Nitrosospira lacus: one gene and its partner. The protein of the gene in region 2 interacts with the protein of the main gene of each other region in a pairwise test. Links are inferred from orthologs where the notes say so. Each region holds a gene or a part of one and is shown on either strand. Other genes may lie near its edges. The genes, in order: leuS and ligA.

Region 1 (9,826 bases), 140 kb from region 2 along the record:
CGCCACGCGGCACGATCACGTCGACGAACTCTTTCATGGTGATGAGCTCTCCCACTGCGGCCCGGTCAGTGGTTTCGATCACCTGGATCGCAGTCTCGGGCAATCCCGCAGCTTTCAATCCTTCCTTTACGCATGCCGCGATGGCCTGGTTACTATGGATCGCTTCCGATCCGCCGCGCAGTATGGCGGCATTACCCGCCTTGAGGCATAATCCCGCGGCGTCCGCCGTCACGTTCGGGCGCGCTTCGTAAATGATGCCTACCACGCCAAGCGGCACGCGCATTTTTCCTACCTGTATGCCGGTGGGGCGGAAACTCAGATCGCTGATCTCACCAATCGGATCCGCCAGGGCGGCAATTTGCAACAGGCCTTCCGCCATGCCGGCAATACCTTTGGAGGTAAGCGTTAAACGGTCAATCAGGGCCGCATCCAGTCCTCTGGCTTTCGCGCTTTCCACATCCCGCTCGTTCGCGGCCAACAGCTCCTGCTCATCGCGTTTGATGGCCATCGCCATTAGGGTGAGCGCCTGGTTTTTGGCGGCTGTTTCGGCTGTGGCGATGAGGCGCGATGCGCTGCGAGCCTCGCGCCCTATTGATTGCATATAAGTTTTTATGTCGATGATATCCATATCCCGTTTCCGCTTAGACAATGAATCGGCTCACTCATGACTGATATAGGCTGTCACCGCTTGCCTGCCACAAAACGCAATCCCAGCTGCATCAATTCGTCCCACGCGTCCCCTTGCGCAACGCCCTTGCTGATCCTGTCTATTTTCGCGGTATGCAACAAGGCCTGCACCAGCTGCTTCGCCCGGAGGCGGCTGACTGCACTTTCCACAATTTTCTGTTGATCTCCCCATACCCGGGCTTGATTCATGAGTTGCATGAGTGACTTGCCTGAATCCCGTCCTTTCAGAATGATAATTAGCGAGCGAATCTGTCCCGCGAGGGTGGAGACAATAAACGGCAATGCCGTACCCTCGCCCTGCAAGCCTTCCAATATCCGGGCATACCGCACGGTATCCGCCGCCATCATCGCATTAGACAGTTTGAAAACGTCGTAACGCGCCACATCCAGCACCGCGTCCTTCACCTGATTGAAAGACAATATTCCCGCCGGGTAGAGCAGCTCAAGTTTCTTGAGCTCCTGGTGGGCCGCAAGCAGGTTGCCCTCCACCTTGTCCGCAAGAAATTGTAATGTCTCGGGTTCGGCGTTTTGCTCCTGCATTTCAAGCCGCTGACCTATCCATGCGGGCAAACGGTTACGCTCCACCGGAAGGACTGGAATCATCACACCCGATTTTTCAAGCGCCTGAAACCATTTTGCCGCCGAACCCTGCTTATCGATTCTGGGCAGGGTGACGAGCGTGAGGGTGTCGGGCGGCAGTGCACGGCAATACGCTTCTATCGCCGCACCGCCTTGAATCCCCGGTTTGCCGGACGGGATACGTATGTCCATTATACGGCGTTCCCCGAACAGCGAAAGGCTACTGCTGCTCTGGCGCAAGGCAGCCCAATTGAAATGATGATCTACCGTGAAGATCTCCCGCTCGATATAGGCCGCCTGACGCGCCCTGGCGCGTATTAAATCGGCGGCCTCGATAGCCAGTAGCAACTCGTCGCCAAACACCGTGTAGAGCGGTGCAAGCTGTGCCTGAAGATGCCGGGTAAGTTGCTCGGGATTGATTCGCATGATTCTAAACTATTACCTGAATCCGGCACTTGGACCGCGCTGCGGAGGACAGGATTATTTGGTTGCCGCTATTTTCACCGACTCCAGCCGCCGCAAGATTTGCTGCGCGGAGTCGCTTTGCATTTCCCTGACCAGCATCGCCTCTTCGCCCTCCTTTGCCACGACCTGCGCGTCTGTAAAGGGAATGATGCGACGCAGGGCAATCTCATTGGTGGGAATGAGGTCTACTCCTTTGGCGTCATAGAGGCGAAAAGAAACCCGATAACGCAATTCGAACTCGCGCACCCTTCCGCCTCCCGATACCGACATGATTTGTTTGTCATTCACTACACTGATGATATCCAGCGTGGCTTGTGCATCTTTCGCCTTATCAACCACACGCGTGGCGGTACCGGCCTGAATAAGACGCCTGACATCGATGCCAATAGGATGCCCCACAGGAAAGGAAACATAAATGGTCTCAAACGGCAGCGAAGCCTGGCCACGCAACTGGAAGCCGCATGCGGTGAGCACGAAACACAATGCAACCAACAAGATATTTTTCATGGTTAAATCCTCAAGTGTGATGCCTAGTTTTCACACAACGATATTCACCAGCCTGCCGGGCACCAGTATCACCTTCTTTATTGTCTTTCCGGCGATGAATTTCTGTACTTGACCGTTTTCCGCCACCGTACGTTCAATCACTTCTCGCCTGGCATCTTTGGCGACACGTATCTGACCGCGTAGTTTACCGTTGACCTGCACCACCAGCTCAATTTCATCCTGCACCAAAGCTGTGCTATCGGCTTGCGGCCATGGTTGATCGAGGAGCTCGGTGCCCGGTTTGAGTTCGCGCCACAGCGCATGACAGATATGAGGAACGACGGGCGACAGCAGCAATATGATTTTCTCCAGCGATTCCCGCATCAAATTGCGCGCTGCCGGGCTGGAATCTTCAAGTTTTCCGAGAGCGTTCATCAGTTCCATCACCGCCGCGATGGCGGTATTAAAAGTGTGGCGCCTGCCCAGGTCATCGCTCACTTTGGCGATGGTCTGGTGCAGCTGAAAACGCAAGGCCTTGAGCTCAAGGTCAACATCGCCACCTTGCGCTGGATCGTCCGCGGGCACATCTTGCCGCAAATGCTCATACACCTGTTTCCACAACCGTTTCAAAAAGCGGAATGCGCCGTCCATTCCGGTATCCGCCCATTCCAGCGTCTGCTCCGGCGGGCTGGCGAACATCATGAACAACCGGGCGGTATCGGCGCCATATTGCTCCACCAGTTTTTGCGGATCAACACCATTGTTTCGGGATTTCGACATGGTACCGATGCCACCGGATTCAACCGGTTGACCATCCGCGCGCAGCAGCGCGCCGGTGCGCCTGCCTTGCTCGTCCGTCTGAATATCCACGTCCGCCGGATTGAAATAGGTGATGCGTCCGGTTTCGGTTTTGCGAAACATGATCTCATTCAGCACCATGCCTTGCGTCAGCAAGTTGGCGAACGGTTCGTCGAATTTTACCAGACCCAGATCGCGCATGACTTTGCTCCAGAAGCGGGAGTAGAGGAGATGCAGAATAGCATGCTCGATACCGCCGATATATTGATCCACGGGCAACCAGTAATTCACGCGCGCATCGGTCATGGTAGCGGCCATAGTCTTGTCCTGGCCGGTGCAGGCATAACGGATGTAGTACCAGGAGGAATCCACGAAAGTATCCATGGTATCCGTCTCCCGCCGTGCGGGCTTGCCGCAGGCGGGGCAGGAACATTCGTAAAATGACGGGTTTTTTGCCAGCGGATTGCCCGTACCGTCCGGCACCAGGTCCTCCGGAAGCACCACGGGAAGCTGGTCATCCGGCACCGGTACCACGCCGCAGGTATCGCAATAAATCAGGGGAATGGGACAGCCCCAGTAACGTTGGCGTGAAATACCCCAATCGCGCAAGCGATAGCGCACGTGTTTTTCGCCCAGCCCTTTCTGTTCCAGCGCCGCCGCAATTGCATCCACCGCCGCCTGGAATTCAAGGCCGGAGAATTCGCCTGAATCAAAAGTCACACCGTGCTCCACATACGCCTGTGTGAGGGGACTTGCCAGATCACGGTCACCCGGCTTGATCACCGGCCTGATGCGCAGCGAATATTTTGCCGCAAACTCGAAATCGCGTTCGTCATGGGCCGGAACAGCCATTACCGCTCCTTCGCCGTAGCCCATCAGCACATAATTAGCGATCCATACCGGGAGCTTCGCCTCGGTCAGCGGGTGAATGACAAACAGCCCGGTGTTCATTCCTTTCTTTTCCTGGGTGGCGAGTTCCGCTTCCATGGTGGCGCCATGCTTGCAGGCTTCAATGAATTCGGCAAGCTTTGGATTGCCTCGTGCGGCGTATAGCGCAACGGGATGCTCGGCTGCCACGGCAACGTAGGTTACGCCAAGCAGCGTATCGGCACGGGTGGTAAAAACTTTCAGCGCCTGCGGCATGCCGGAAAGGATGTCTGCGGGGAAGATAACGTCGACACCAAAACTCTTGCCGATCCAGTTGGCCTGCATGGTCTTGACCCGTTCCGGCCAGCCGGGCAGGACATTCAGTGTTTCCAGCAGTTCGTCGGCATAAGCGGTAATCTTCATGTAATACATCGGGATCTCGCGCTTTTCCACCAGCGCCCCGGTGCGCCAGCCGCGCCCATCTATTACCTGCTCGTTGGCCAGCACGGTCTGGTCGATGGGATCCCAATTAACAGTGCCGGTCTTTCTATAGGCCAATCCTTTTTCCAGCATTCGCAGAAAAAGCCACTGGTTCCAGCGGTAATAGTCCGGCGCGCAGGTGGCGAGCTCGCGGTCCCAGTCTATGGCCAGTCCCAGACTCCGCAACTGTTTGCGCATGTAAGCGATGTTGTCGTACGTCCACCGCGCGGGAGGGACATTGTTTTGTAGCGCCGCGTTCTCCGCGGGCAGGCCGAAAGCGTCCCATCCCATGGGTTGCAGCACGTTATACCCCTGCATGCGGCGATAGCGCGACAGCACATCACCAATGGTGTAGTTTCGCACATGCCCCATGTGCAGCTTGCCGGACGGATACGGAAACATCGACAGGCAGTAATATTTCGGCTTGCCAGCTATCTCAACGGCCTTGAAAGCGGCACTCGCCTCCCAATACCGCTGGGCATCCTGTTCGATTTGCTGTGGATGATATTTTTCCTGCATAAGCCGGATTCGCCATAAAGCTGGGAATTATACCGCGAACAAATACCCCCGGTGCCATCCATGTTGTTTCATTGATGAGGAATTGAAGTTCATGCACCAGCTTCCAGGTGGAGTGATCCCAAACACGCTGCCAGAATTGGCGCGAATCTTTTAACCTCAATCCGGCAACTGGACGGGATGAAGTGTGTGATTTCCGGGTGCAGGTCAAGGCACAACGATGCGGAATGACACGACGCGCAGGGTGGAGCGCGCCAACCCTGATAGATTGCCTTCCAACGGGATGACGCCCTGACGAGTGCCTAGCGGATTACAAGAGTCAGCCTGAAATCTCCACGCAGCAAATTGAGAATGAGGACGTCCTCGCTTGCCTTCAGAACCGCAAGAAGCTCCTGTATCGAGCGTACTTTCCTGCGATTAGCCCCGATGATGACATCCCCCGGCCTGATTCCATGCTGCCAGGCAGGACTGTTGGCATCTACCTCGGTCACCAGCACGCCTTCAGCACGCCCCCGACCCGCCTTGAGATTCGCTACGGTTGCGCCCGCCAGCTGGGGTACCGTTTCCGCCTCGGTACCGGCCACTTCAACCGGCTTGGCGATCTTTACCTTTACGGACAGAGGCTTGCCATCCCTTATCAATCTGAGGTCTATTGTTTCTCCGATCGGCCTCATTCCTACCTTGTTGCGCAAATCGGCGGCATTGCGCACCGCGCGCCCGTTGACTCCCGTTACCACGTCACGTGGCATCAAGCCCGCCTTTTCCGCCGGAGAACCAGGCTCAATCGTGCTGATGATAGCGCCTTCGGTGGATGCCAATCCCAAGGATGATGCGAGATCATGCGTAATATCTTCACTGCTCGCGCCCAGCCTGCCGCGGCGCACCTCTCCAAAGCGCACGATCTGCTCCAGCACCGATTTGACCATCGCACTTGGCACCGCGAAACCGATCCCCACATTGGCGCCAGAGGGGCCGATAATGGCTGTGTTGATACCAACCAGCTCTCCCTTGAGGCTTACCAGCGCGCCGCCGGAATTGCCCGGGTTGATGGATGCGTCGGTTTGTATGAAGTCTTCGTATCCCTCGATGTCGAGCCCGCTCCTGCCCAGCGCGCTGACGATGCCGGAAGTGACGGTCTGTCCCAGGCCAAACGGATTGCCAATAGCGACGACGAAATCGCCCACGTTAAGCAAATCGGAATCACCGAGGCGCAAAGCCCGCAAATTCTTTGCTTCAATTTTCAGCAAGGCGATATCGGTGCCGGGGTCCGTTCCCACCAGCTTCGCCTGAAACTGGCGTCTGTCCTTGAGGGTGACAAGAATCTGCTGGGCATCCTTGATCACATGGAAATTGGTTACAACATACCCCTTGGCTGCATCTACGATCACCCCCGATCCGGCGCTGCGCTCAGGACGGGCTGCCTGGTCAGGGAGTTCAAAAAAGCGGCGAAAAAATGGATCACGAAACAACGGATTGTCTTCGATGGCGGAGCGCGTCTGCACCGAAATATTTACCACCGCCGGCGTCACATCCTGAAGCATTGGAGCCAGCGAAGGAACGCCACTCCTATTATCGAACGGCAGGGCAGAGTGGGCGGGCAACGCTGTCGTCAGCAAAACAAGGAAAACCGTTTTGAATACGACGGATCTGAACGATTTTTTCATCGGATCACGGGGAAATTTCAGTCAACCGAATTGAAGTGCCGAAGTTCAGCCTTTGTTCAAACTCAGGATTTCCGCCACCGTAGGCTCAAATGTTTCCGGGTCAAACGCCTTGTCGCCATCGGCGACAGGTCCGTCTCCCGTCTTGAGTCCACGAAAATCATAGAGTGCGGGATCGGCCAGATGCGAAGGCTGCACGTTCTGCAACGCCGTAAACATCGTTTCCAGCCTGCCGGGGAATTTTTTATCCCACTGTTGCATCATTTCTTTCACCGCCTGCCGCTGGAGATTTTTTTGAGAGCCGCACAGATTACAGGGAATGATCGGAAAACTCTCAATCTGGGCATAGGTTTCCAGGTCTTTCTCCTTGCAGTAGGCAAGCGGGCGAATCACGATATGCCGGCCATCGTCACTTACCAGCTTGGGCGGCATAGTCTTCAGCTTGCCTCCGTAAAACAGATTGAGAAACAGGGTCTCGAGAATATCGTCGCGATGATGCCCCAGCGCGATTTTTGTCGCACCCAGCTCGCCTGCGACGCGGTACAACACTCCCCGTCGCAAACGTGAGCACAGACTGCAAGTTGTTTTACCCTCGGCAATGACGCGTTTCACCACGCTATAGGTATCCTGCTCAACAATGCGGAAAGGCATGTCAATGCTGGTAAGGTATCCGGGCAGCACATGCTCGGGGAAGCCGGGCTGCTTCTGGTCCAGATTCACCGCAATCAATTCGAACGGTAACGGCGCGTGGGCCTGCAAGCTGCGCAGGATATCAAGCAACACGTAGCTATCTTTACCGCCCGAGAGGCACACCATCACCCGGTCTCCCGCCTCGATCATATTGAAATCGGCAATAGCCGTGCCGACAAGACGCCTCAACCGCTTGTGCAGCTTATTAATATTGTGTTGTTCTTTTCTGGACACGATTTCCATCACCCAACCCCTGCTTAATACTCGTTAAGACTTGTTGCTAAAACACCATCCGGAAGACCGGCGATGCTCCACATAAACTCGAAATCAGCTGTGGCTAGATTCTAAGGAAAATTTCCCGGATGGCAACAGCCTGCCGGAAATAAACCGTCTTATCTATGTCACCGCAAGTCTAAACGGCTCATGAATTGTCCTGCCGCTATCAAATTCTTGCCGATCCGGCTCGATCGCGCTTGCTCATGACTAAAAGTCAATATATTACGATTTTTTCTTCTTTGTGGATTTCTTTAACCATGATTATGCTGATGGTCGAAAATTTATGCGCACCGGTTATCCCGTTCCCTGATTATGAATTCCGCTCATTTCCTAATGTGAATATGTTGTTTTCATTTATGAAAATTCCCCTCTACGATGTGCTCGCAGTCTGTTATTTCGTTTAATTGAAATTTAAGGAGTATCTAATGAAATCTCATAAGTTGAAATATTTGTCCCGCATGGTGGTTTTGGTAACTTTTGCCGCTTCGGGTTCTGCGTTTGCTGCATATACCGGTACTGCGGGGAACAGCTCGGTATTGTTTAATGTCTATGAATCCACCAGTGGTTATTCTTTTGCGTTGGATACCGGTCTGCGTAAGGATGACATCAATGCGGCATTTGCAGGCGTCAATTTCAATCTGGCCGCCGATGCAAATTGGACCTCCTTTCTTGCCAATGTAGGTCCGGCCCATTTAGCCGATATCAAATGGAACATCATTGCTGCGGATACAAACTCCGGATCGCTGGATGGGGACCCTGTCAGCTATCTGACCACAGGCCCCTCAACCGGTGTTCCCAATGGCACAACCAACACCCAATTGGGTTCCTGGGGAGGCAATTTTAACTCTTACGTAACTGCGAGTGGTAATGTGGACGCTCCCGGGTTTGTTGGTGGAAACTCCACCCTTCATTTAAAAGAGGGATCCGCTGACTATGCTTCGTTTGAAGTTGCCGAAGGCACCAATTGGAATACCAAGGCCAATTTCAATACAACTGCACGATTGGGCGAAAGCTTGAGTTTCTATGAAATCACCAGAAACGGAACACTCAACCTGAATAAAGTGAATGCGGCTTTACTAGGTACAGCAACGCTGAGCAGCACCGGAGAACTTACCGTATCCCCCGTTCCGGAGGCTGACAGCTGGGCCATGCTCCTGGCGGGCCTGGGGCTGGTGGGCGCCATTGCTCGCCGCCGTTCCAAATCCGCATCCTAGCGCTAAAACTCACCCTCTCGTTGTTGTTCAAACCCCGGCGCTCCCGAGCGCCGGGCCAGGTGCCGCTTCGTCTGAATTAATGGCAAGAACACTCGGCACTCAACTTCTTCTAAAGGAATATTCGAAATGAAACAGAAGCTAAAACATATGGTTGCATCGCTCGGGCTGGTTTTTGCCGGGCATGTCTACGCGGTAGGACCCACCGTCACGCCAGACCTGATCATTTACGCGGGCGGAGGCGCGGAACAAAACAATGTTTTCGAAACGATTGCCAAATCGTTATTTACGCCGGGAACAATCGACTACTACACAGACCAGGCGGATAACTCCAAGGGTAAAGGTTTCCGCGCGGTATATGGGAAGCTGGCAGCAGCGGCGGGCTCGGTGCCAGCCGGTTCGAACGTATTGATAGCGTATCGCTCATTGGGTGGAGCGTTTAACGGGGTAGGCCCGGTAGCTCGTGGTGGACCCCTGACCTATCCCAAGATTATCGGCAATGCGACACTCATCAGCGCGGGAGGCAATCCATCTTACCGGATTACCAATACCGGACTGACAGAGCAAAAATCGCCGGATATCGGTCTGGTAAACGAGGAGATAACGCTTTTCACGGGACTGAATTTGCCTGCCGGAGTTTCCCCACTGACCGCAGCAGAATTGACCCATGTGACATCTCAGCCTCTTTATGACGTCGTCAATGGAATAGCGGTTACTAATAATCTGGCGGTGCAACGGCCCAATGGATTCAGCAAGGCTGAAATCGCCGCTATCCTCGCAGGCAATATTCAGGATTGGAGCCAGTTGGGCCTGCCCGCAGGTCCGGTTGTGCTGATCGACCGGAACTTCGGTTCGGGTGCAAAGGCCGCCGTGAACCAGTATTTCCTGAACGCCCCGGGTGGCGCCGCCTTTGGGGGGACTGTCGATCCAATCAACTTGAATGGTGATGTGGGCGACCCGGTTAACTATAGCGAATACACGGTGCGCACCGAGCCTAGTTCAGGAAACGTTCCCGGCGTGCTGGATGGCGTGTTTGCCAAGGGCAAACGCGCCATCGGTGTGTTGGGCCTGGAAAATCTCCCCACCGCGGCCAGCAATTGGCAATTCACA
Region 2 (9,679 bases):
CCATAATCGAGCAGGGCATGATCTCTCGCATTATTGAGGCAAAGCCCGAGGAGTTGCGTGTATTTCTTGAAGAGGCGGCAGGGATATCAAAATACCGCGAGCGTCGCCGCGAAACGGAATCGCGTCTGGCAGATACGCGCGAAAACCTTTTGCGGATGAGCGATATTTGCCAGGAACTGCAAAAGCAGTTGCTGCATCTGGAGGAGCAGGCAAGGGTTGCCTGCCAGTTCAAAGATATGACGGCCCGGCTGCACCTGGCGCAGAATCTATTGTGGCGGGCTCGCAAGCAGGAAGCCGCCATGCAGCGTACCGCCGCTGAAAAAGAGTCCCAGTCTCTGCAAACGGCCCTCGAATTCGAAACCGCGAACCTGCGCGACGCGGAAAAGCGCCTGGAAGACAAGCGTGCTCAGCATTATGCCATCGGTGACAACCTGCATGAGGCGCAGGGCGAGCTTTACGCTGCCAACGCAGAAGTTGCTCATATCGAACAGCAGATACGGCATTTGCGCGAGAATCATCAGCGAATGGAACAACAGATCGGTATGGTCAGGAGCCAGCTTGAGCATCATGAAAAGCAAGCGGAGGATGCGGGTGACAGCTTAAATCATTGGCATGGAGAGCTTGAACGCGCACGCCTGGCTCGCGAGGCCGGCAAGCAAAAAGCCGAGATGGAGAATGAGAAATTGCCGCGGGCGGATTCCGTTTTTCGCTTGTGCCGGGAAAAACTGGCAGAAACTCAGCGTAACCTGCTTCTGGTGGAACAGGCCGGGCAATTGGAAGGAAGCCATCGTGCTCATGCCGAAAAGACCTTCGAGCAGCTTGAAATGCGCCGCACGAAACTAATGGTGGAGCGAGGCGCCCTGCCCCAGCCAAATGCCGAAGAGTTATCTCATTTACACGGGGAGACGGAAAGTACCGCAACCGGCCTGAAACAGAAACAGGAAGTGCTCGCACAAACCGAAAACCTGTTGCTGGCCGCGAACGAGGTCCAGCGTGAATTGGCGCGGAAAGTACAGGCGTTGGAGCAACAGATTACTCAGGCGGAAGCCCGCTTCAACGCCTTGCAGCGCCTACAGCATCGGCTCGAGGGCAGCCAGGGATTAAATGCATGGCTTGTCAAGCATCAACTGGATTCGGTGCCGCGTTTATGGCAGGGCATCCAGATCGAGAAAGGGTGGGAAGACGCGCTCGAAGCGGTGCTGCGCGAGCGCCTTAACAGTGCATGGCTAGAACGATTGGAGGCGGCGCATGACTGGGTCGATGATTCGCCTCCCGGGAAGTGGGCGTTATTTGAGTGCCCGAGATTGCCGGTACGGAGCGAGCAGGCAATCGACATGGTGGAGGACAGGGAAGGCTGGATACCGCTACACCGATATCTGACTTGCGACAATGCGGGAATAAAACCTGTATTGGATGAATGGTTAAGCGGGATATTTGTGATAGAAGGGGTGCGGGACGGCCTTTCGCAACGAACGAAACTGTCTCCCGGTGAAACGCTGGTCACTCGCGAGGGTCATATTTTTACGCATCACAGCCTTACTTATTATGCGCCCGATTCCCAATTACATGGGGTGTTGGTGCGGCAGCGGGAGATGGCTCAGATTAAAATCGAAACAGACGCGCTGAGGGCCATCCTCTCCGACGAGGGATACGCCCTGGAGGCCGCGCAAGAAGATTGCCGGGAACTGGAATCATCTGTTTCGCGCCTACGTTATGATGCTGGGCAACTTCAGCAAGAGCATCATAATGCGCAAATACAGGCATTGAAGCTTACTGAGCTAGTCGAGCGTGCCAACCAGCGCCGGAGTCAAATCGATAGCGAACTGGCGGAAATCGATCACCAGGCGGTCGTGGAAACCGCCCGGGTGCGGGTTGCCGAAACAAAGCTGGCGGAATATCGAATCCAGATTGAAGTTCTGCGGGAGCAGGTGAAAAGCGAACAGCTGGCGGCGGAAGCGGCGGAGCAGCTTCTAAACGCCCAGCGCCAGCTCGCGCAGAATGCGGTGAAGGAAGTACAGGAAACCATCTTTCATGAAAAAACCTGCCAGAATAAAATTCACGAGGTAGAGAATTCTGTCCAACGCATCAACGAGAATACCGTTGAGCTCAGGGACAATCTGGAAAAATTGCAGAATGATCAAAGCGGTTTTGACGAAACCCCGCTGAATAATCGCCTCCAGGAATGGTTGTCATTGAGAGAACAGCGGGAGCGGAAACTGGCAGCGGTACGTAATATCCTGGAAGGCGCGTCCAATGATTTGCGCGGAATAGAGCAAGAGCGCCTGACTGCCGAACAAAAGTTGCATCCGTTGCGGGAATCCATTAACAATGCTCGCCTCAAGGAGCAGGAAGCCAGGATTACCGAGAATCAGTTTAGCGCGCAATTAAAAGAGGTTGGGGCAAACGAAGAGGAATTGATGCAAATGCTTGGGAAAATGCGGCCTTCCTCCTTGCAGGCTGATATTAACGGCCTCAACATCGAGCTCGCCGCCCTGGGTGCGGTCAATCTTGGCGCGTTGGAGGAGTTGCAATCTGCCCAGGCACGTAAAACCTATCTTGATTCCCAATCCCAGGATTTGAAAGAAGCGGTGGAGACTCTGGAAAATGCAATTCGACGGATAGATCGTGAAACCCGCGAACGTCTGCTGGAAACGGTTGATAAAGTCAACGGGCATCTGAACGAATTGTTTCCCACCATGTTCGGTGGTGGACAAGCAAAGCTGATATTGAAGGGTGAGGAGATTCTTGATTCGGGGGTACAGATCTTTGCGCAACCACCGGGTAAGAAGAACAGCTCCATTCATTTGCTGTCTGGCGGTGAAAAAGCCCTGTCAGCGCTGGCGCTGGTGTTCTCATTGTTCCAGTTGAATCCGGCTCCATTCTGTCTGCTAGATGAGGTGGATGCGCCGCTCGATGACAGCAATACCGAACGTTTCTGTAATCTTGTAAAGAAAATGTCGCGTCATACCCAGTTTGTATTTATCAGCCATAATAAGATCACGATGGAGATGGCGCAACAACTGATAGGTGTCACCATGCAGGAGCAGGGTGTCTCGCGCGTGGTTGCGGTAGAGATCGAAGAAGCCGTCAGACTGAGCGATGCAGCCATGGCGACCTGACCGGCATGGCGGACATGAGCGAATTGCAGATCAGCCTGATCGCCATTGGTTTCGTGGTGGTACTTGGTGTGGTTCTCTTTAACTGGATGCAGCAGCGCCGCTACCGGCGGGGCGCGGAAGAGGCATTTGCGCGCAAACACGAGGATGTGCTGTTAAAAGCGGATACTTCTGTCGCAGAAGATGAACGCGTCGAACCGCAACTCGGTAAGGAGTTATTGCGGGAATTGCAGGGAGAGCCGGAGGCGGAACCTCAGTTGATGGAAATTCCCCAGCCGGATCTGAGCATTATCTCCGCAGGGCCCGATGACTCGGTTACATCAGCCGGTTCGATCACATTAGCCGGTTCGGCCGCATCGCATGAAATACCTGTCGGTCATGTCGATGTCATGGACACGGTTGATTATATCGCTAATATCCGTGCCCAGACATCTATCGCAGATGCGGAGTTGGCAGAGGTATTGCAGCGGAAATTCGATTTCAGCAAACCGGTGCGATGGCTGGGGCAAAGGAATGCAGATACGGCTTGGGAAGAAATTACGATAGAGAAAATCGGCAAGGGTGGCTTTATTGGCTTGAAGGGTTGCCTGCAACTTGCAGATCGTGCCGGTCCCGTGAGCGAAGTAAGTTTGTCCGAGTTCCATGACATGGTGCAAAACTTCGCGACGCGCGTGAATGCGGTCGCGGACTGTCCCAATGTCCGCCAGGCATACGCGCTGGCGCTATCGCTGGATCAATTCTGCGCGGAGGTGGATGTCATGATAGGCATCAATATTATCAGCCGGGATAATAGTGTATTTACGGGTGCCAAGATCCAGGTTTTAGCGGAAGCATCGGGTTTCAAATTGGGAACGAATGGTATATTCAGTTACCGCGATGAAAATAATTCCTTATTGTTTTCCCTCAACAATCATGAATCATCTCCATTTCTTCCCGATAGCGTGCGAACGATCACTACTCATGGCATTACTTTTCTGCTTGATGTGCCTCGCGTCGCCAACGGCGAAAAAATCTTTGACGAGATGACGCATCTTGCCGAGATTTTTTCCGATGCCTTGGGGGGTATGATGGTTGATGATAATCATACGCCCCTGAGTGATAGCGGTATCGGCAAAATCAAACAGCAGTTGAGCGCCATTCAAGCCCTCATGCAGGCTCGCAAGATTCCGGCTGGCAGCGAGATTGCGCTGAGGCTGTTTGCGTGAATGAATATCCCGGATCGCCTCCGGCGCCAGGCCCGGAACCTGCGCAATGCCATCGAGCTGCACAACTACAATTATTTCGCGCTGGATGCACCCACCATTCCGGATGCGGAATACGATAAGCTGTTTCGTGAATTACAGGAACTTGAGCAACGCTATCCCCAGCTCATTACGCCGGATTCTCCCACCCGTCGCATGGGGGCCGCGCCGCTCAAGGAGTTTCCGAAAATTGTTCATCGCACCCCCATGCTCTCGCTCGGTAACGCATTCGAGGCGGCGGAGGTGGAGGCATTCGACCGCCGTGTGCGTCAGACTCTGCGGGTGGAAAGTGTGGAATACGCGGTGGAACCAAAATTTGATGGGCTTGCCGTTAGCCTTTGGTACGAGAATGGGATATTTACGACCGGCGCGACCCGTGGCGATGGATACATCGGCGAAGATGTTACTTTGAATTTGCGTACCGTCAAGTCTATTCCGCTGCATCTGCATGGCGGCTTGAGCAGCGATTCCCCGCCTGCCCTGCTCGAGGTGCGAGGCGAAGTGCTGATGCTGAAAGCGGATTTCGAGAAACTTAACCGGCAACAGCGTGAAAGAAATGAACGAGAATTCATCAATCCTCGCAATGCTGCGGCCGGTTCGCTGCGGCAACTCGATCCCGGTATTACCGTTACTCGCAGGCTTACTTTCTTTGCGTACGGCATTGGCGCGGGTACGGATGGAGATGTGCCGCGTGATAAACAAAGCCGCGTAATGGACTATCTTGAGTCGCTGCGTTTCCCGGTGGCGCGTGAGCGTAGCGTGGTGAATGGTGTGGCGGCATTGCTGGAATATCACCAGGAGATAGGAGGAAGGCGTGAATGCCTGCCTTACGACATAGATGGCACAGTATATAAAGTAAATGATCTGGCGCAGCAGGAACAGCTCGGATTTGTTTCCCGGGCTCCCCGATTCGCCGTGGCGCACAAATTTCCGGCACAGGAAGCAGTAACCGAAGTGCTGGGAATCAATGTGCAAGTGGGCAGAACCGGCACGTTGACCCCGGTCGCGCGATTGAAGCCGGTATTTGTGGGGGGTGTCACCGTAACTAACGCGACACTGCACAATGAGGATGAAATCAGGCGAAAGGATGTGATGATCGGCGATAGCGTGATTGTGCGGCGGGCGGGTGACGTGATTCCCGAAGTGGTGGCGGTGCAGAAGGAGAAACGATCGGCCCATGTCAAGTCCTTTATCATGCCCGATCACTGTCCTGTTTGCGGTGCGAAAGCAGTGCGCTTGCCTGGGGAAGCAGTGACGCGCTGTACCGGTGGTCTGTTTTGTCCGGCACAACGAAAGCAGGCGATTCTGCATTTTGCATCGCGCCGGGCCATGAATATCGATGGCCTGGGAGACAAGCTCGTAGAGCAACTGGTGGATAATGCCATTATCAGAACCCCCGCGGATCTATATAGACTGGGCATTACCGCGCTTGCGGCCCTGGAGCGTATGGCGGAAAAATCGGCGGGCAACATAATAAACGCTATCGAGAAAAGCAAGCACACCACGCTGGCCAGGTTCATTTATTCACTGGGTATCCGCAACGTTGGTGAGACTACCGCCAAAGACCTTGCCCGGTATTTTGGAAATCTCGATCGATTGATGGCGGCGGATAGGGAAGTCTTGCAGCAAGTCCCGGATATCGGCCCGGTGGTGGCCGAGAGCATTGCCGATTTTTTTGCCGAGCGGCACAATCTCGAAGTCATCGAGCAATTGCGTGCCGGGGGCGTACAGTGGGAAGAAGGCTCGGGCACGCAGCAGGCGGAGGCCGGCTCCGGTGTCAGCCTTGGCAAGCTCGGAGGCAAAACTTTCGTATTGACCGGAACCCTGCCTCATCTTTCCCGGGAAGATGCCAAGAAAAAGATCGAGGCTCTGGGGGGGAAGGTCTCGGGGAGCGTTTCGAAAAAAACCAACTATATAGTGGCCGGTGCCGATCCTGGCAGCAAATATGATAAGGCGGTCGAGCTGCGGATAATCATTCTCGATGAGGCGGGGCTGTTACAATTAATGGAGGATTCACAGACTGATGGACGTTCAATTTCCGAAAATCCTTAATCAAGTAAGCTTATGCCAAAAATAACCAAGGCCGTTTTCCCTGTAGCGGGTATGGGTACCCGTTTTCTGCCAGCCACCAAGGCCAGTCCCAAGGAAATGATGCCTATCGTGGATAAACCGCTGATTCAGTACGCGGTGGAGGAGGCCATTGCGGCGGGTATTACAGAAATGATTTTCATTACGGGACGTAACAAGCGCGCAATCGAAGATCACTTCGATAAGGCTTACGAAATGGAAACGGAACTGGAAGCACGGGGCAGGCACGAGACGCTGAGGGTACTCCGGAGCATTCTCCCGAAGAATATTTCCTGTATCTATATCCGGCAGTCGGAAGCCCTGGGTTTGGGTCATGCGGTATTATGCGCGCGTCCCGCGGTGGGTAACGAGCCATTCGCGGTGCTACTGGCGGACGACTTGCTGGCCGGTGATGAACCAATCATGCAGCAGATGGCCGGCGTATATGAACAAAATGGCTGTTCGATACTGGCTGTACAAAATGTCGAACCGGCCGACACGGTGAATTACGGTATTGTGAAATGCGGGCCGGGAATGAATCGACTTCATCCTATTACAGGTATTGTGGAAAAACCTCAGCCTGAGAAAGCACCCTCGACCCTGGGCGTGGTGGGTCGTTATATTCTTACGCCAAAAATTTTTAGTCATCTGGAACGAATTGAACCGGGCGCGGGTGGAGAAATTCAGTTGACTGACGGCATAGCATCGCTGTTACAGGAAGAACGGGCGCTGGCTTACGAATTCTCCGGAATCCGTTACGATTGCGGAACCAAGATAGGCTATCTCAAGGCGACTATTGCGCTGGGGCTTGCGCATCCTGAAGTAGGCAGGGAGTTTGCGGAATATCTGGATACGTACGGCCACCGGAACCCTTCTGCCTGATTGCAGGTTTCCTGTGATTTTGCCTGGTATTGTATATTGATATTATCTTCTACAGAAGCAACGAGAATACTCGGCGTGGCGGAGCAGATATATTCCGCTGCCGACGTATCACGGACTGTCAGGCGCATGGCGGCGGATATTAGTTTGGAGCTGTCGGGCAAGTATCCATTGGTATTAAGTGTAATGGGCGGGGCGGTGGTATTTACCGGACAACTGCTGCCGCTCCTGGAATTTCCGCTTACCTTCGATTATCTGCACGTCAGTCGCTATGATAATGAAATCCAGGGTGGCAAGATCAACTGGAAGGTGCCCCCCCATGAAAACGTGCGGGACAGGGTGGTCCTGGTTCTGGATGACGTTCTCGACGAAGGGATTACTCTTGCGGCGATCCGCGACTGGATCATGAGCCATGATGCTGCAGCATTTTACAGTGCAGTTTTTGCGGAAAAGGATCTCGACAGGCCCAAACCGATCAGGGCAGATTTTGTGGGTGTTGTATTGCCAAATCGCTACGCGTTTGGCTTTGGAATGGATATACATGGTGCATGGCGAAATTTGCCGGCGATTTATGCGTTGAAAGATGGAACCTGAATCCGGCGGCCGGTCGCTAAATAGATCAATATTATGATTAATAACAATATTTCGTATTATTCCGGGTTTGCCTCCGCAGGTCCGGTTTTTTGCGGTTTCCTGGTAACCGTATTTTCAGAATTTCTCATTATTGGCTCCTGAAAGTATGCTTGCAATCATCGGTGGCACCGGTATGGCCCAACTCGCCTGTCTTGAAATATCACATCGACAGATTATGAGAACTCCCTATGGTGAACCATCCGGTCCGCTGACTTTTGGTAAAATCAATAATCACGAGGTGGTATTTCTCGCGCGCCATGGCTATGGCCACACCATTCCTCCCCATGCGGTGAATTACCGCGCCAATCTGTGGGCGTTGCGGTCGTTGAGCCTTTCGCGAGTGATATCCGTGGCATCGGTGGGCGGGATTCGCGCTGATTTTACGCCGGGCATGGCCGCCATTCCTGATCAGATAATTGATTACACCCATAGCCGCAAGTATACTTATTACGATGGCACAGACAGGCCAATTACCCATATTGATTTTACCGAACCTTATTGCCCGATTACGCGGGAACGCCTGCTGGAAGCCGCAAAACGGGCAAACGAAAAAGTTATCGACGGCGGTGTCTATGGCGCCACCCAGGGGCCACGTCTGGAAACCGCGGCGGAAATCAACAGGTTGGAGCGGGACGGTGTCGACATGGTGGGTATGACCGGCATGCCGGAAGCCGCATTGGCAAAAGAATTAGGCCTCTGCTACGCGACTATCGCAGTCGTGGCAAACTATGCCGCAGGTCGTGCAACGAGTGCTCATGCCATCCGTCTGGAAGATGCTCATGCTGTTCTGGAAAAAGCAATGGTGGGTGTCAGAAATATTCTCGAATGGGTGGTAGAACTCGATGTCGATTAAACCAGTATTGAGAATGGGTGATCCTCGCCTGCTGGAAGTGGCCCGCAAAGTGAAGAAATTCGGCACCCCTGAACTCAACGACCTGATTCAGGATATGCACGATACGATGGAAGCGCTGAATGGTGCGGGGCTGGCCGCGCCGCAGATTGGAATCAGTCTTCAAGTCGTAATCTTCGGCGTGAGGCGCAATCCACGCTATCCCGATGCGGAAGAGGTGCCCTATACTGTGCTGATAAATCCCGAAGTGGCGCCCCTCACGCAAGAAATGGAACAGGATTGGGAAGGTTGCCTGAGTGTTCCTGGTATGCGTGGCATGGTGCCACGCTTTGCCAGAGTTCGCTATCAGGGCATGGATCAGTACGGCGGATCCATCAAGCGCGATGTCGACGGATTTCATGCCCGTGTCGTGCAACATGAATGCGACCACCTGGAGGGCATTCTCTATCCCATGCGAATCAGAGATTTTCGTACGTTCGGCTTTACCGACGTTTTGTTTCCGGATCAAGCGCCGATGGACGAGTAGGGAAAGACGCCTTCGGGAAATAGTCAGCCGCTCCGGCTAACCTGTTTTTTTATCCATTACCAAATCAGAACAGGCCAGTTGTTGTGCCAACAATTGGGCCAGATGACGGGCGCTTCGTTTTCCGCTCTCGACAATGATATGGGCTGTCTCCCGGTAAAGCGGGTCACGCTGAGCATAAAGTTCAGCCAGCTTCCTGCGAGGATCCGACGTTTGAAGCAATGGCCGGTTCTTGTCCTGCCGGGTGCGGCGCCACAAGTCATCCACCGTTGCCCTCAAATAGATTACCGTGCCGCCGCGCTTCAACATTTCACGATTTTTAACATTTAGCACTGCGCCACCACCTGTGGCAAGCACGATATTCTCGCTT

The links.
Region 1: the proteins of ligA (region 2) and leuS interact in binary tests that used the Escherichia coli proteins (3 or more experiments, as listed by UniProt). The link is inferred for Nitrosospira lacus from one-to-one orthologs.

The regions. Positions count from the first base shown.
Region 1 is NZ_CP021106.3:1,071,300-1,081,125, reverse strand. What follows is about bases 2,069-5,215. They hold leuS (leucine--tRNA ligase), read right to left. Parts: upstream 4,882-5,215; coding sequence 2,269-4,881; downstream 2,069-2,268. Other genes in these bases: EBAPG3_RS04755 (DegQ family serine endoprotease), read right to left, coding at 5,181-5,215; EBAPG3_RS04765 (LPS-assembly lipoprotein LptE), read right to left, coding at 2,069-2,238. In the rest of the region: EBAPG3_RS04775 (glutamate-5-semialdehyde dehydrogenase), read right to left, coding at 1-628; holA (DNA polymerase III subunit delta), read right to left, coding at 682-1,692; more of EBAPG3_RS04765, read right to left, coding at 1,747-2,068; more of EBAPG3_RS04755, read right to left, coding at 5,216-6,542; tRNA 2-thiocytidine(32) synthetase TtcA, read right to left, coding at 6,588-7,472; EBAPG3_RS04745 (FxDxF family PEP-CTERM protein), read left to right, coding at 7,931-8,719; EBAPG3_RS04740 (substrate-binding domain-containing protein), read left to right, coding at 8,846-9,826.
Region 2 is NZ_CP021106.3:1,214,967-1,224,645, forward strand. Bases 3,866-6,865 are described here. They hold ligA (NAD-dependent DNA ligase LigA), read left to right. Parts: upstream 3,866-4,321; coding sequence 4,322-6,409; downstream 6,410-6,865. Other genes in these bases: EBAPG3_RS05375 (cell division protein ZipA C-terminal FtsZ-binding domain-containing protein), read left to right, coding at 3,866-4,321; galU (UTP--glucose-1-phosphate uridylyltransferase GalU), read left to right, coding at 6,422-6,865. Also shown: chromosome segregation protein SMC, read left to right, coding at 1-3,119; more of EBAPG3_RS05375, read left to right, coding at 3,134-3,865; more of galU, read left to right, coding at 6,866-7,306; EBAPG3_RS05390 (hypoxanthine-guanine phosphoribosyltransferase), read left to right, coding at 7,346-7,897; EBAPG3_RS05395 (S-methyl-5'-thioinosine phosphorylase), read left to right, coding at 8,043-8,789; def (peptide deformylase), read left to right, coding at 8,779-9,312; EBAPG3_RS05405 (shikimate kinase), read right to left, coding at 9,349-9,679. UniProt on the Escherichia coli protein: DNA ligase that catalyzes the formation of phosphodiester linkages between 5'-phosphoryl and 3'-hydroxyl groups in double-stranded DNA using NAD as a coenzyme and as the energy source for the reaction.